3 regions of the Paenibacillus sp. FSL H7-0357 genome follow, and region 3 is predicted to be linked to each of the others. Evidence: riboswitches for the same ligand, from Rfam matches in the RefSeq annotation. Region 3 holds a riboswitch; each other region holds the start of a gene.
The links. Region 3 has a riboswitch for cobalamin ahead of H70357_RS02245 (anaerobic ribonucleoside triphosphate reductase). Riboswitches for the same ligand answer to the same signal wherever they lie in the genome.
Positions count from the first base shown of each region.

Region 1: it holds a riboswitch for cobalamin, as region 3 does, so the genes downstream of both, H70357_RS34175 (S-layer homology domain-containing protein) here and H70357_RS02245 (anaerobic ribonucleoside triphosphate reductase) in region 3, are expected to answer to the same signal.
Region 2: it holds a riboswitch for cobalamin, as region 3 does, so the genes downstream of both, metE (5-methyltetrahydropteroyltriglutamate--homocysteine S-methyltransferase) here and H70357_RS02245 (anaerobic ribonucleoside triphosphate reductase) in region 3, are expected to answer to the same signal.

Region 1 covers NZ_CP009241.1:1,085,073-1,088,350, reverse strand. Annotated here, with positions in the region: gene H70357_RS34175 (S-layer homology domain-containing protein) at 1-1,705, opposite strand, end outside; cobalamin riboswitch at 1,970-2,169, opposite strand; gene H70357_RS04820 (GAP1-N2 domain-containing protein) at 2,627-3,278, opposite strand, start outside.
Region 2 covers NZ_CP009241.1:5,517,210-5,520,487, forward strand. Annotated here, with positions in the region: gene metE (5-methyltetrahydropteroyltriglutamate--homocysteine S-methyltransferase) at 1-1,668, opposite strand, end outside; cobalamin riboswitch at 1,832-2,042, opposite strand; gene H70357_RS24405 (undecaprenyl-diphosphate phosphatase) at 2,329-3,189, opposite strand; gene H70357_RS24410 (DedA family protein) at 3,263-3,278, opposite strand, start outside.
Region 3 covers NZ_CP009241.1:507,935-511,212, forward strand. Annotated here, with positions in the region: gene H70357_RS02245 (anaerobic ribonucleoside triphosphate reductase) at 1-1,658, opposite strand, end outside; cobalamin riboswitch at 1,995-2,226, opposite strand; gene H70357_RS02250 (MTH1187 family thiamine-binding protein) at 2,659-2,967, shown strand; tRNA gene H70357_RS02255 (tRNA-Thr) at 3,049-3,120, shown strand.

The DNA of each region.
Region 1 (3,278 bases), 580 kb from region 3:
GGTGGACTGGTACATTCTTGGAGATTACCTTTACAGCTTGCGAATATTTAGCGATAGTTGGTGCATTGTCCGTAACATAGCCGGTTACGGTTAGCGTATAGTCTCCTGCCGGAACACCTTCGGCAAAGACCGCTTTGCCGTCTTCACCGGTTGTTGCCTTCCGGTCTCCGACCGCCACCTCCACACCAGATGCACTTGAGGTTACAGGACTCGAAATATTTGTGGCGTTGTCCCATACCCATTTTATCTGGGTAACCGTAACTGAGAAAGGCTCCTCCTCACCTGGCTGCGACGCGGACAGCGTCAGCGAATTCACCAGCTGCGTATCATTGCCCGCATAATAAACGAGGACCCTGTCAGCTTCCTTAAGTTTAAAGTCCTTCATTCCTACATCGGGATCAATCCATGCCCCATCCCGGGATACAGCGTATTTCCAGCCATCCCAGCCGCCGTAGATTCCGGCTTGGATACCGCCGATTCCCGTTACATAGCTGCCCGATTCATTCTTAATCGGAAGGCCCTTCTGGGCTGCCACTTTCTCCAGCACCTCGAGGACATTGCCTGCGTATGCCATCCCTTCTCCCAGCGTGTTCTGCGGCCCTTCAATTACAAGGGGCACATACACTAACGGATTCGGAACCGCAGGCTTAGTGAAGTCATACAGCTTGCCGTTTCCGCCCCCGCTGTACAGGGTGTAGGCCACCAGCGCCTGCAGCCCCTGCTCTGTAGCAAATGCATTTACATTTCCGCCCTGATTATGGGCAAACCCGCCGCCCTCTACGCTGAAGCTGAGCAGTCTGCTTATCAGGTCTGCTTCACCCTTGGTAAATTCTGCTCCTTCCGGGTCTACCCCGAAGGAGGCAAGGCCGATAATGACCTGTGCCGCGCTTTCGCTGCTGCCTCCAAAGCCGCCGTTGCTGTCCTGCGCAGCGGACAGCCAGGCTACTGCTTTTTGCCCGGCAGTTGCAACCAGAGGATCACTCTTATGCGCAGCAAGAGCCGTCAAAGCCATCGCCGTCATATCCGGCTCGCTCGCCCCGGAAGTCAAGGCGAACCCGCCGTCCGCATTTTGCTTGGACAGGATCTCGCTCAGCAGCGCCGCTTTGCTCCATTTGGCATCCGCCCCAATGGTATAATTGCCGGAATCCAGTGCCAGCAGCGCATAGACCGGATTGTTCAGCGTCTGGCCGCTCATTTTGTCACTGTTATAGATACGCTCAACCAGATTAAAACCCGGTTCAGAGCCGTTTCCGGCAAAGTTCGCCGGATCAGCCCCCACGGCTTGTACCGCGAGCACAATCCGTGCATAATCAGTGACTGCGGCAAAGCTGCCGCTGGCCGTCCGAACTTTTTGCTCCAGCAGCCGGACATAACTTTCCGGTACTTTGTAGCCCGCCTGTGCGAGGCCAACCGCCTGCCATTCTGACGTCACACCGCTGCTGAGCATATACTCGGCAGCCGCATAGGTCGCTCCGGCAACGGTAATCTGCTGCTTCGCTGTTAATGCAGCCGCAGCCGGCTCTGCGCCAGATTCGTCTGCTGCATATACAGCAGCCGTAACACTTTCCGTTCCCCCGGACGCGGTAGCGGAGACCGCCCCGGCAAACACTTGTCCTGAAGGAACAAGCGCTGTGCCCAGAATCGAAATAACCAGCAATAAAGCCAGGCCAAGCATAAAGGACTTGGCAGAGAGAAGAGTCTTCATCGTTAACCTCTTTCCGTGAATAAAATAGTTGAAGCAGCGGACAACAAGAAGAAACGGCTGTGCTGTCCCTTTCAAAAGGACGGGGCCGTTTCTGCGAGAGAGAAGGAACACGTACAGCAACCGGCTTATTCCTCATCCTCATCCCTCAAAAAAACCGCCCCTGTTAAGGGCGGCCTCGGAAGAATACAAATGAAGCACGGCGGTGCTCAAGCTCCGCCACCACATCCATTTGTAATGTTCCGCATTCTTACCCCACGAAGAATAGAAACGTTCAAGAAAAAGGCAGGTCTCCTGGCTTATGCTTCACCGCTTCCCTCCGCCTTCCCGTCCTTGCTTCACAGGACAGTGGCACCCTTAAGAGTCGCTCCGCATTTACAGTGGCGGGACCGCGCCGGACTTGCACCGGCCTTCCCTTTTAAGCAAATTCTATGGATAGAATCTGCACCCTTTTCACTAGACTATCAAATTTTAATATTCATAATCATATCCACTATTTCCTTGTATGTCTATAGAAAAGCTGTCCAATGCCGCCCGTTGTCGGCTGATCCCTTTTCGTAAGCATCAAACACACTCTTCGTTGCTCCCAACCTGTCTGCACGCAGTTCATCATTAGTAGCGGAAAAAATGCCCGCTAAGTTTTAGCTACTCCCACATTAATAAGGATTAGGCGGATTTACACCCGCTATTATTTCGCAAAACGCCTCATCTGGCTCAACCGGATAATTTAGCGGTAATATTTCGTCTTATACAACTTATTCTCAATCTATAGTCCACATTAGAGGGAAATTTCCCCTTTACTGGGTATGATCCGCAATAACCAACACCGGGGCTCAGTGTAAAGAAAAAAATCCTGAATGCGCATCTACCCTGCTCTTTCCGGGCAAAACATGCGGTTCAGGATTTTTGTCTATTTATATCGCTTTACTCAGCAGCATCGGTTGCTGTTCCGCCATCATCCGAAGGCGTTGCAGTCGCAGTTGCAGTAGGCTGGGCACTCGGTGTAGGGGCTGCCGTAAGTGCTGGATCCGACTGCAGAGTCAGCTTGTAATCGCCCGCGATGATCATGTTGCCCTCGGCCAGCTTAGCCCCCGGTTCCAGATCCACAGTGACTTGGTACGAAGCCCCCCCGGTCACGCCCGGCGAAGGCGCGGATGACACAGCCGGGGACGCACCGGCTTCCGTTCCGGTGTCCGCGTTCCCTGTCGCGCCGACTTCTGTTCCGGCGTTCGCGTTACCCGTCGCGTCGACTTCTGTTCCGGCGTTCGCGTTACCCGTCGCGCCGGCTTCTGCTCCAGCGTTCGCGTTCCCTGTCGCGCCGACTTCTGTTCCGGCGTTCGCGGTCCCCGTCGCGTCGACTTCCGTTCCGGCATCCGCGTTCCCTGTCGCGCCGGCTTCTGCTCCGGCTGACGCATCCGGCGTTGCCGTTCCACTGCCGCCGTTCAAGCCGGCGGCTCCCGCATCCGGCGACGGAGCGAGGCATCGGCTCGACGTCGCCGTGACCTTGTAAACCTCCGGATCCCCACCGGAGGCTGCTACACTGATCTCCGCCGGAGTAAAGGCGGTGCATTCTTCA
Region 2 (3,278 bases), 2.7 Mb from region 3:
TTTTACCGGAAGACTGGTGAGCGACTGGGCGTACAGACTTTCCTTCACGGTCATAGGGCCGGTAAACGCAACATCGGCATAAATGACCGGCGGCTTCACACAACGTGAACCGTAGGATTGGACCCAGCCCCCTTTAGTAAAGAGGTACCCTGCCAGCTTCTCGCCGAAGAATTCAACCATATCCGTCCGCTCAAATTCACCGTGCACGAGCACATCCAGCCCGAGCTCCTCTTGAAAAGTAATCGCATCTGCAATTTGCTGGCGGATAAATCCGTCATAGCGCTCCTGATTCCAGACACCCTTGCGCCATTTGAGCCGGGCCTGGCGCACTTCAGGCGTCTGCGGGAAGCTGCCGATCGTCGTTGTCGGCAGCAGCGGCAGCTGCCACTTCTGCTGCTGCACCTTCACGCGTTCCGCGAAAGGCAAGCTGCGGCTGTCCGGCAGCTTATCCAGGCTGCTCACCTGCTCAGCCACATCCTGGCGCCCGCGTTCCGGCAGGGCGCGGAACACTTTCAGCGCCTCGCGGCTCTCAGCGAGCGCTGCGGCATAGACCTGCCCATCCTCGCCCGCCGCTGCTGCAATCAGACTCAGCTCCGCCAGCTTCTCATCGGCGAAGGCCAACGCCTGCCGTACCGCAGGCTTTAACTTGTCCTCGCCTTGAACAGTTACCGGCACATGCAGCAGACTGGAGGATGGCTGGAGGATCAGCCGTTCGTCCGGCACATGGGACTTCAGCGCACGGACCAGCTCAAGCTTGGCATCCAGATCGGAGCGCCAAATATTGCGCCCGTCGATAATGCCCGCTCCCAGCCATTTGTCCTCTGGCCAGCCCAGACGCCGGATCGAGGCCAGATTAGCCCCGCCGTCATGGACAAAGTCCAGTCCGATACCCTGCACAGGCAACTCCAGCAGCGCTTCCAGCGGCTCTGCGGCTTCAAAGTAAGTCTGCAGCAAGACATGAAGTCCGGGCACTGCTGCAGCGATCTCTCTGTAGATAGTTCCCAGCAGTTCAACTTCTTCCGCGGTTAAGCCGGTTACGATAGCCGGTTCGTCGATCTGTACCCAAGCCACGCCTTCCTGCTGCAGCTCCTGCAGCAGCTGCACATACACCGGCAGGAAACGGGCAGCAACCTCTGCAATTTGATCGGCAGCGAACCCCTTGGAGAGCTTCAGGAAGGTATAGAGTCCGACTATAACCGGCTTGCCTTCAATACCCGCCTGCTCTTTGGCGAAACGGTAGGCAGCGAGCGGTTTGTTCTCAATCAGGCGGGGAGTCTGCCCGCCGATTTCCGGCACGATATAATGGTAATTCGTATTGAACCATTTGGTCATCTCGCAGGCAGGGGCGGCCGAATTGCCGCGCGCCATGGCGAAGTACAGATCGAGCGGAATGTCTCCGCCATCGTAGGCATATCGCGGAGGAACAATGCCAAACATAGCAGCGGTATCCAGCACATGGTCATAAAAGGTGAAATCATTGACAGGAATCAGTGCGATCCCGGCCTGCTGCTGTGTCTTGAGGTGCTGAAGCTGAATCCCGGCCATTTCCGCGCGGAAGGCTTCTTCATTGATTTTGCCGCTCCAGTAAGCCTCCAGCGTCTTTTTCCACTCCCGGTTCTTTCCGATTCTCGGATAACCGAGGCTGCTCGTCTTGATGTTGTTTGTCATTACAGTCACTCCCTTGTCTATAGTAAATGCCTTAAGCTTTAGTTAATGATCTCAGTCGGTATCGATAATAAAGAGCGTCTTCCCCTAACCAGTCCGCAGGGAAAGACGCCCATGGGCTGCCAATGGGTAACGTCTTAACACCTCCCTATCTTCCGTAGGTACTGCAGTGCTGTTGAGACAGGCAGGTCTCCTGGCTAGCGGCGTCGGCATCCATCAGCAAGTCTTCCCGGCGAAGTAGAGATGGCCAGTGACATGGGCTGCTATGAACTCTTCCGTTACAGTGGCGGGACCGCATCGGCTTGTCACCGAATTTCCCTATTAAGCCTCCGGGCCTTTCTGATACTCCGGCTGGCGCCTGTCTCCGATATTTGCAAATTGTATTCATCCCGTAATCTGATGCCATCATACTGAATCCGATACCTTATCCGCAACAGATTTATGGGTATTCCCGTTATACACATTCCCTATAGCTGGCGCCGTGCAGGCTCATTTTGCGGCGATTCTGCCGCACATTCCCTCACAGCCTCTCTTCAAGAAGCAGCTTCGGCAGAACGTTTGGTATACAGCAAAAAGAACCGGCTGCACCGTCCTTAGCAAGGAGGTACTCCCGGTTCCTTTTCGATAAATGATAGCAGTTAACGGACTGTTTCAGCCTATCTTTTAGAACCAGACGAGGTAGACTACCCCGGCAAGAACGAGACGGTAAATCGCAAACGGCATGAGCTTGATCCGGTTGATCAGCTTCAGGAAAAACTTCATAGAGAGCAGCGCGAACAGGAAGGCACTAATGAACCCGGCAATAAAAAACGGCAGGGCATCTATCGTAAAATACTGCCAGTTCTTGACCAGTGAAATCAGACTCGCACCCGCCATAATCGGCACCGCCATAATAAAGGTAAAATCGGCAGCCGCACGGTGGCTCATACCCAGCAGCACACCACCTGAGATGGTCGATCCGGAGCGTGAAAAGCCGGGCCAGAGCGACAAGCATTGGATCAAACCTACCGATAGCGCCTGTCTATATGTAATTTGGTCAACACTCTCTGTCTTGATTTTTTTGGGGGCGAACCGGTCGGCAAAAATCATGAATATTGCACCAATGACCAGACCGATCAACACCGTCGACGTCGAGAATAAATGCTCATCGATGTAATCCTCGAACAGAAAACCGAGGATTCCTGCAGGGATAAGTCCTACAATGACCTGCGCCAGCTTCAGCCGGCCTTCCGTCTCCACCGGAGGTTGTCCTTCCGGCACCGCCGTCAGCTCCTTGCGGCTAAACCGCTTGAGACCCAGCAGGTCGATGAACCGGTTGCGGAAAATGATCACTACCGCCAGGATCGAACCCAGCTGGATGACTACTTTGAACGTGTTCGCCGCATATTTTCCGAGAAATTCCTGGGATTTCAGCCACATATCATCCACGATTACCATATGGCCGGTCGAGGATACCGGAGCAAATTCAGTTAATCCTTCTACAATTCCCAGAATGATGGCTTTCATGATAGTCAGCAGCTCCATATTGATCCCCTCCTTTTTGTTGACCTCACCCTATGCGAGGCTTTAAATAGTTCTGCGAAACCTGTGAATTTAATTAATCTGTGGTATCT
Region 3 (3,278 bases):
GGGGCCTCAAGGCTAATCTTCTTGGCCGCACTGAGCTCGTAATACACTGGAATGTGGAAGGAGTTCGTATAATATTCGCGGTCGGTTACGCCGGGAATAGAGCCAAGCACCTTGTGGTCCACCTTGGTGAATTTGCCGGACAAGCCTTCGGCAGGTGTTGCAAACAGCGTGATGTTAAGATCAAGTTCTTCGCTCTTGCGGTCGCAGTACTCGCGCATATGGCGGACAACGGCGAGCGCTTTGGCATGGACTTCCATGTCCTCACCATGATGTTTGCCGTACATGGCTTTCATGCACTCCGCCATACCGATGAAGCCGAGCGACAGACTGCCGTGCTTCAGCAGCTCGCCTACGCTGTCCTCAGAAGCAAGCTGTTCGCCGCCTTCCCAGACGCCTTCGCGCATCATGAAATCGGAAGCTTTGGCTTTCTGGGCCGCCTGAATCCGGAAACGGTGCAGCAGGCCTTCCAGTGCAATATCCATATAATGATTCAGGTCGTCGTAGAAGCCTTCCTCGTCGGGAGCAAGACGGCGGCCTGTCACAGTGCCGTGAGCGAGGCCCAGACGGACCAGATTCAGGGTGTTGAAGGACAGATTGCCTTTGCCGGAGCAGTGATTGCGTCCGAAACGGTCGCCCAGTACCCGGGTGCGGCAGCCCATCGTAGCAAATTCAGTGTCCGGGTCAGCCGGATCATAGTACTGCATGTTGAGCGGAGCATCCAGATTGGCAAAGTTAGGATACAGTCTGCGTGCGGAACATTCGGCTGCTTTAAGGAACAGCTCATAGTTCGGATCGCCCTGCTGCTGGTTGACGCCTTGCTTGCATTTGAAGATTTGGATCGGAAACACCGGTGTTTCTCCGCTGCCGAGGCCGTTCATGGTAGCGGTCAGCAGGGAGCTGATCACAAGCTGGCCTTCGGGGGAGATGCAGGTGCCATAGTTGATGCTGGTAAAAGGAATCTGTCCGCCGGAACGGCTGGACATCGTATTGAGATTATGTATCATACTCTCTGCTGCCTGTAGTGTTTCGCTTTCGGTCTCTTTCTGCGCAAAGCGGAAGGCGCGCGGGTACTGCTCCGCCAGATCGCTGCGGCTCATCGTGATTTCGCCGAGGTGATCACCGGCTTGGCCTTCTTCAAAGTATTCCAGTCCCTTTCGGAACAGCTTGGCGAAGGATTTGGTCACATACGGGGCAAGATCGTAATCCAGTTTATTGGCGGATACGCCGCCGTACTGGGCATTTTGCTGGGATTGGAAAATAATCGCCACCAGCGACATTGCGGTCATAATCGAGTTCGGAGGACGGACACTGCCGTTGCCGGTATTGAAGCCTTCGCGGAGAAGGCGCTCAAACGGGATGAAGATGCAGTTGGTCGTTCCGATGGCGTATTGATCCAGATCGTGGACATACACGACATTATCCTGAATAGCCTGCACGAGCTGTGGCGGCATCGTGAAGTTGCGGGCATACCACTTGGAATATTCACTGCCGAATTTGCTCATTTTGCCGGAGAAGCTTTCTCCGTTCAAATTGGCATTCTCGCGCAGCAGATCCAAATCCCGGCTGTCGATAATATCCCGTCCCAAATGAATAACTTCCTCCAAAAGAACTTCCTGTGCAGCTTGTCCACCGTTGTACCGTTTCTCCAGCAGCGTCATTGTCTAGCTCTCTCCCCTCGGTATAGTAAGAACGAAGTATATACTTCCTGATAGCAGTAAAAAAGCATCTCCCGCCGAGGAGGCGGAAAATGCCCGAATGCGTACGAAATATCCTTACAAGGATATTTGCCGGTTGTCTTGATGAACATACAAGCAGGGGACAGGGGTAATCTCTGTCCTGTTCTTATATATTCCGCAGAAGCCGATACCTGAGGGCGATAACGGTTTATCGCCTTCAGGTATCGGCAGCCTTGGCTCCTTAAAACACGGGAAGGCTATGTCTGCTTGTGCAGGCCGCATTGCGGACACCTCACCTGGTCCTCGCAGGCATGAATGATGGTGTCGGCGAAACAGGCAGGTCTCCTGGCTTCCGGTGAATCTTCCGGCGCCTTCCCGAGAGCTTTACCGCCCCTCAGTGGCTATTGCCGGTAGACGCTGCTTCGCGGGCTTCAGAGAGCCTGCAGGCATCCGGTTACAGTGGCGGGACCACAGCGGATTTGCACCGCGTTTCCCTATTAAGCTTCAGCTCCCTATGAAAGAGCGAAACACCTGTTTCCACTATATTTTGTTGTCGTTAGATAAAAATAACCCAATATGTTGTGTTTGTAAACCATTTTTTGAAACTCCGCGCGGGGAGCGGGTTCTGCGGTTTTACTCACAAATGATCCACAGTTAGTCCACAGGTAATCCACAAGTTGGGTGCAAAAAGTGTCTGGATAAAGTCATAAATTGTCTTAAAAGATGCCACAAAGAATCCATAAATATAGTGAGCGTGACACTGGAGTGCCTAACGGAGAAATATGGGGAGGCGAAGGTTACGGAGGGTGTTAAATGGAGCAACAATCTTCACGGCGATTTGTGGGTGTGCGGCGGAGTTGCTACAATAAGAACAGGCCGGAGACATATATCAGGAGTTTCAGGTTTATAGTCCGGAATGAGTTACCACGAGGAAGTTTCCATAAAGGGTTTTGCTTTACAGCATATTAAGGAGGGATTCAGGATGGCTATTGGCGAAGTAACCGTAATTCCGATCGGCACAGGCAGCACTAGCCTTAGCAGCTATGTGGCCGATATGCAGCGTGTGCTCAGGGGAGTGGAAGGGATCACTTATGAGCTTACATCCATGGGGACGATTATCGAAGGGCCGATCCCGCGGATTCTCGCTGCCGTAGAAGCGCTGCATGAGTCACCTTTCGCTGCCGGGGCGCAGCGGGTATCCACGTCGCTGAAGATTGATGACCGCCGCGACAAGCCGTCTACAAGCCGCAGCAAGCTGCAGTCCGTTGAACGCAAGCTGGAGGAGAATTGAAGCCCAGATGTTGTAAAAAAATGTTGCGTTTTTGGCTGGAAGTTGTATAATATTTTTTGTTTGACAGAAAAAATGCTTTAAGCTGGTGTAGCTCAGGGGTAGAGCAACGCACTCGTAATGCGTAGGCCGGGGGTTCAATTCCCTTCACCAGCATCCTTAACAACTCAATCATGGCGCGGTTTTCCGGATTTCGGAGGCTGCGCTTTTTTGTTGCAGTTTCTGATTAAAGGAATTATGTTCATCTGATTATTTAGTCTCAAGTTTTTTCTTTTTCTCTTCTATAAGTTGCTTTACGGGATACAGTTCAAGAT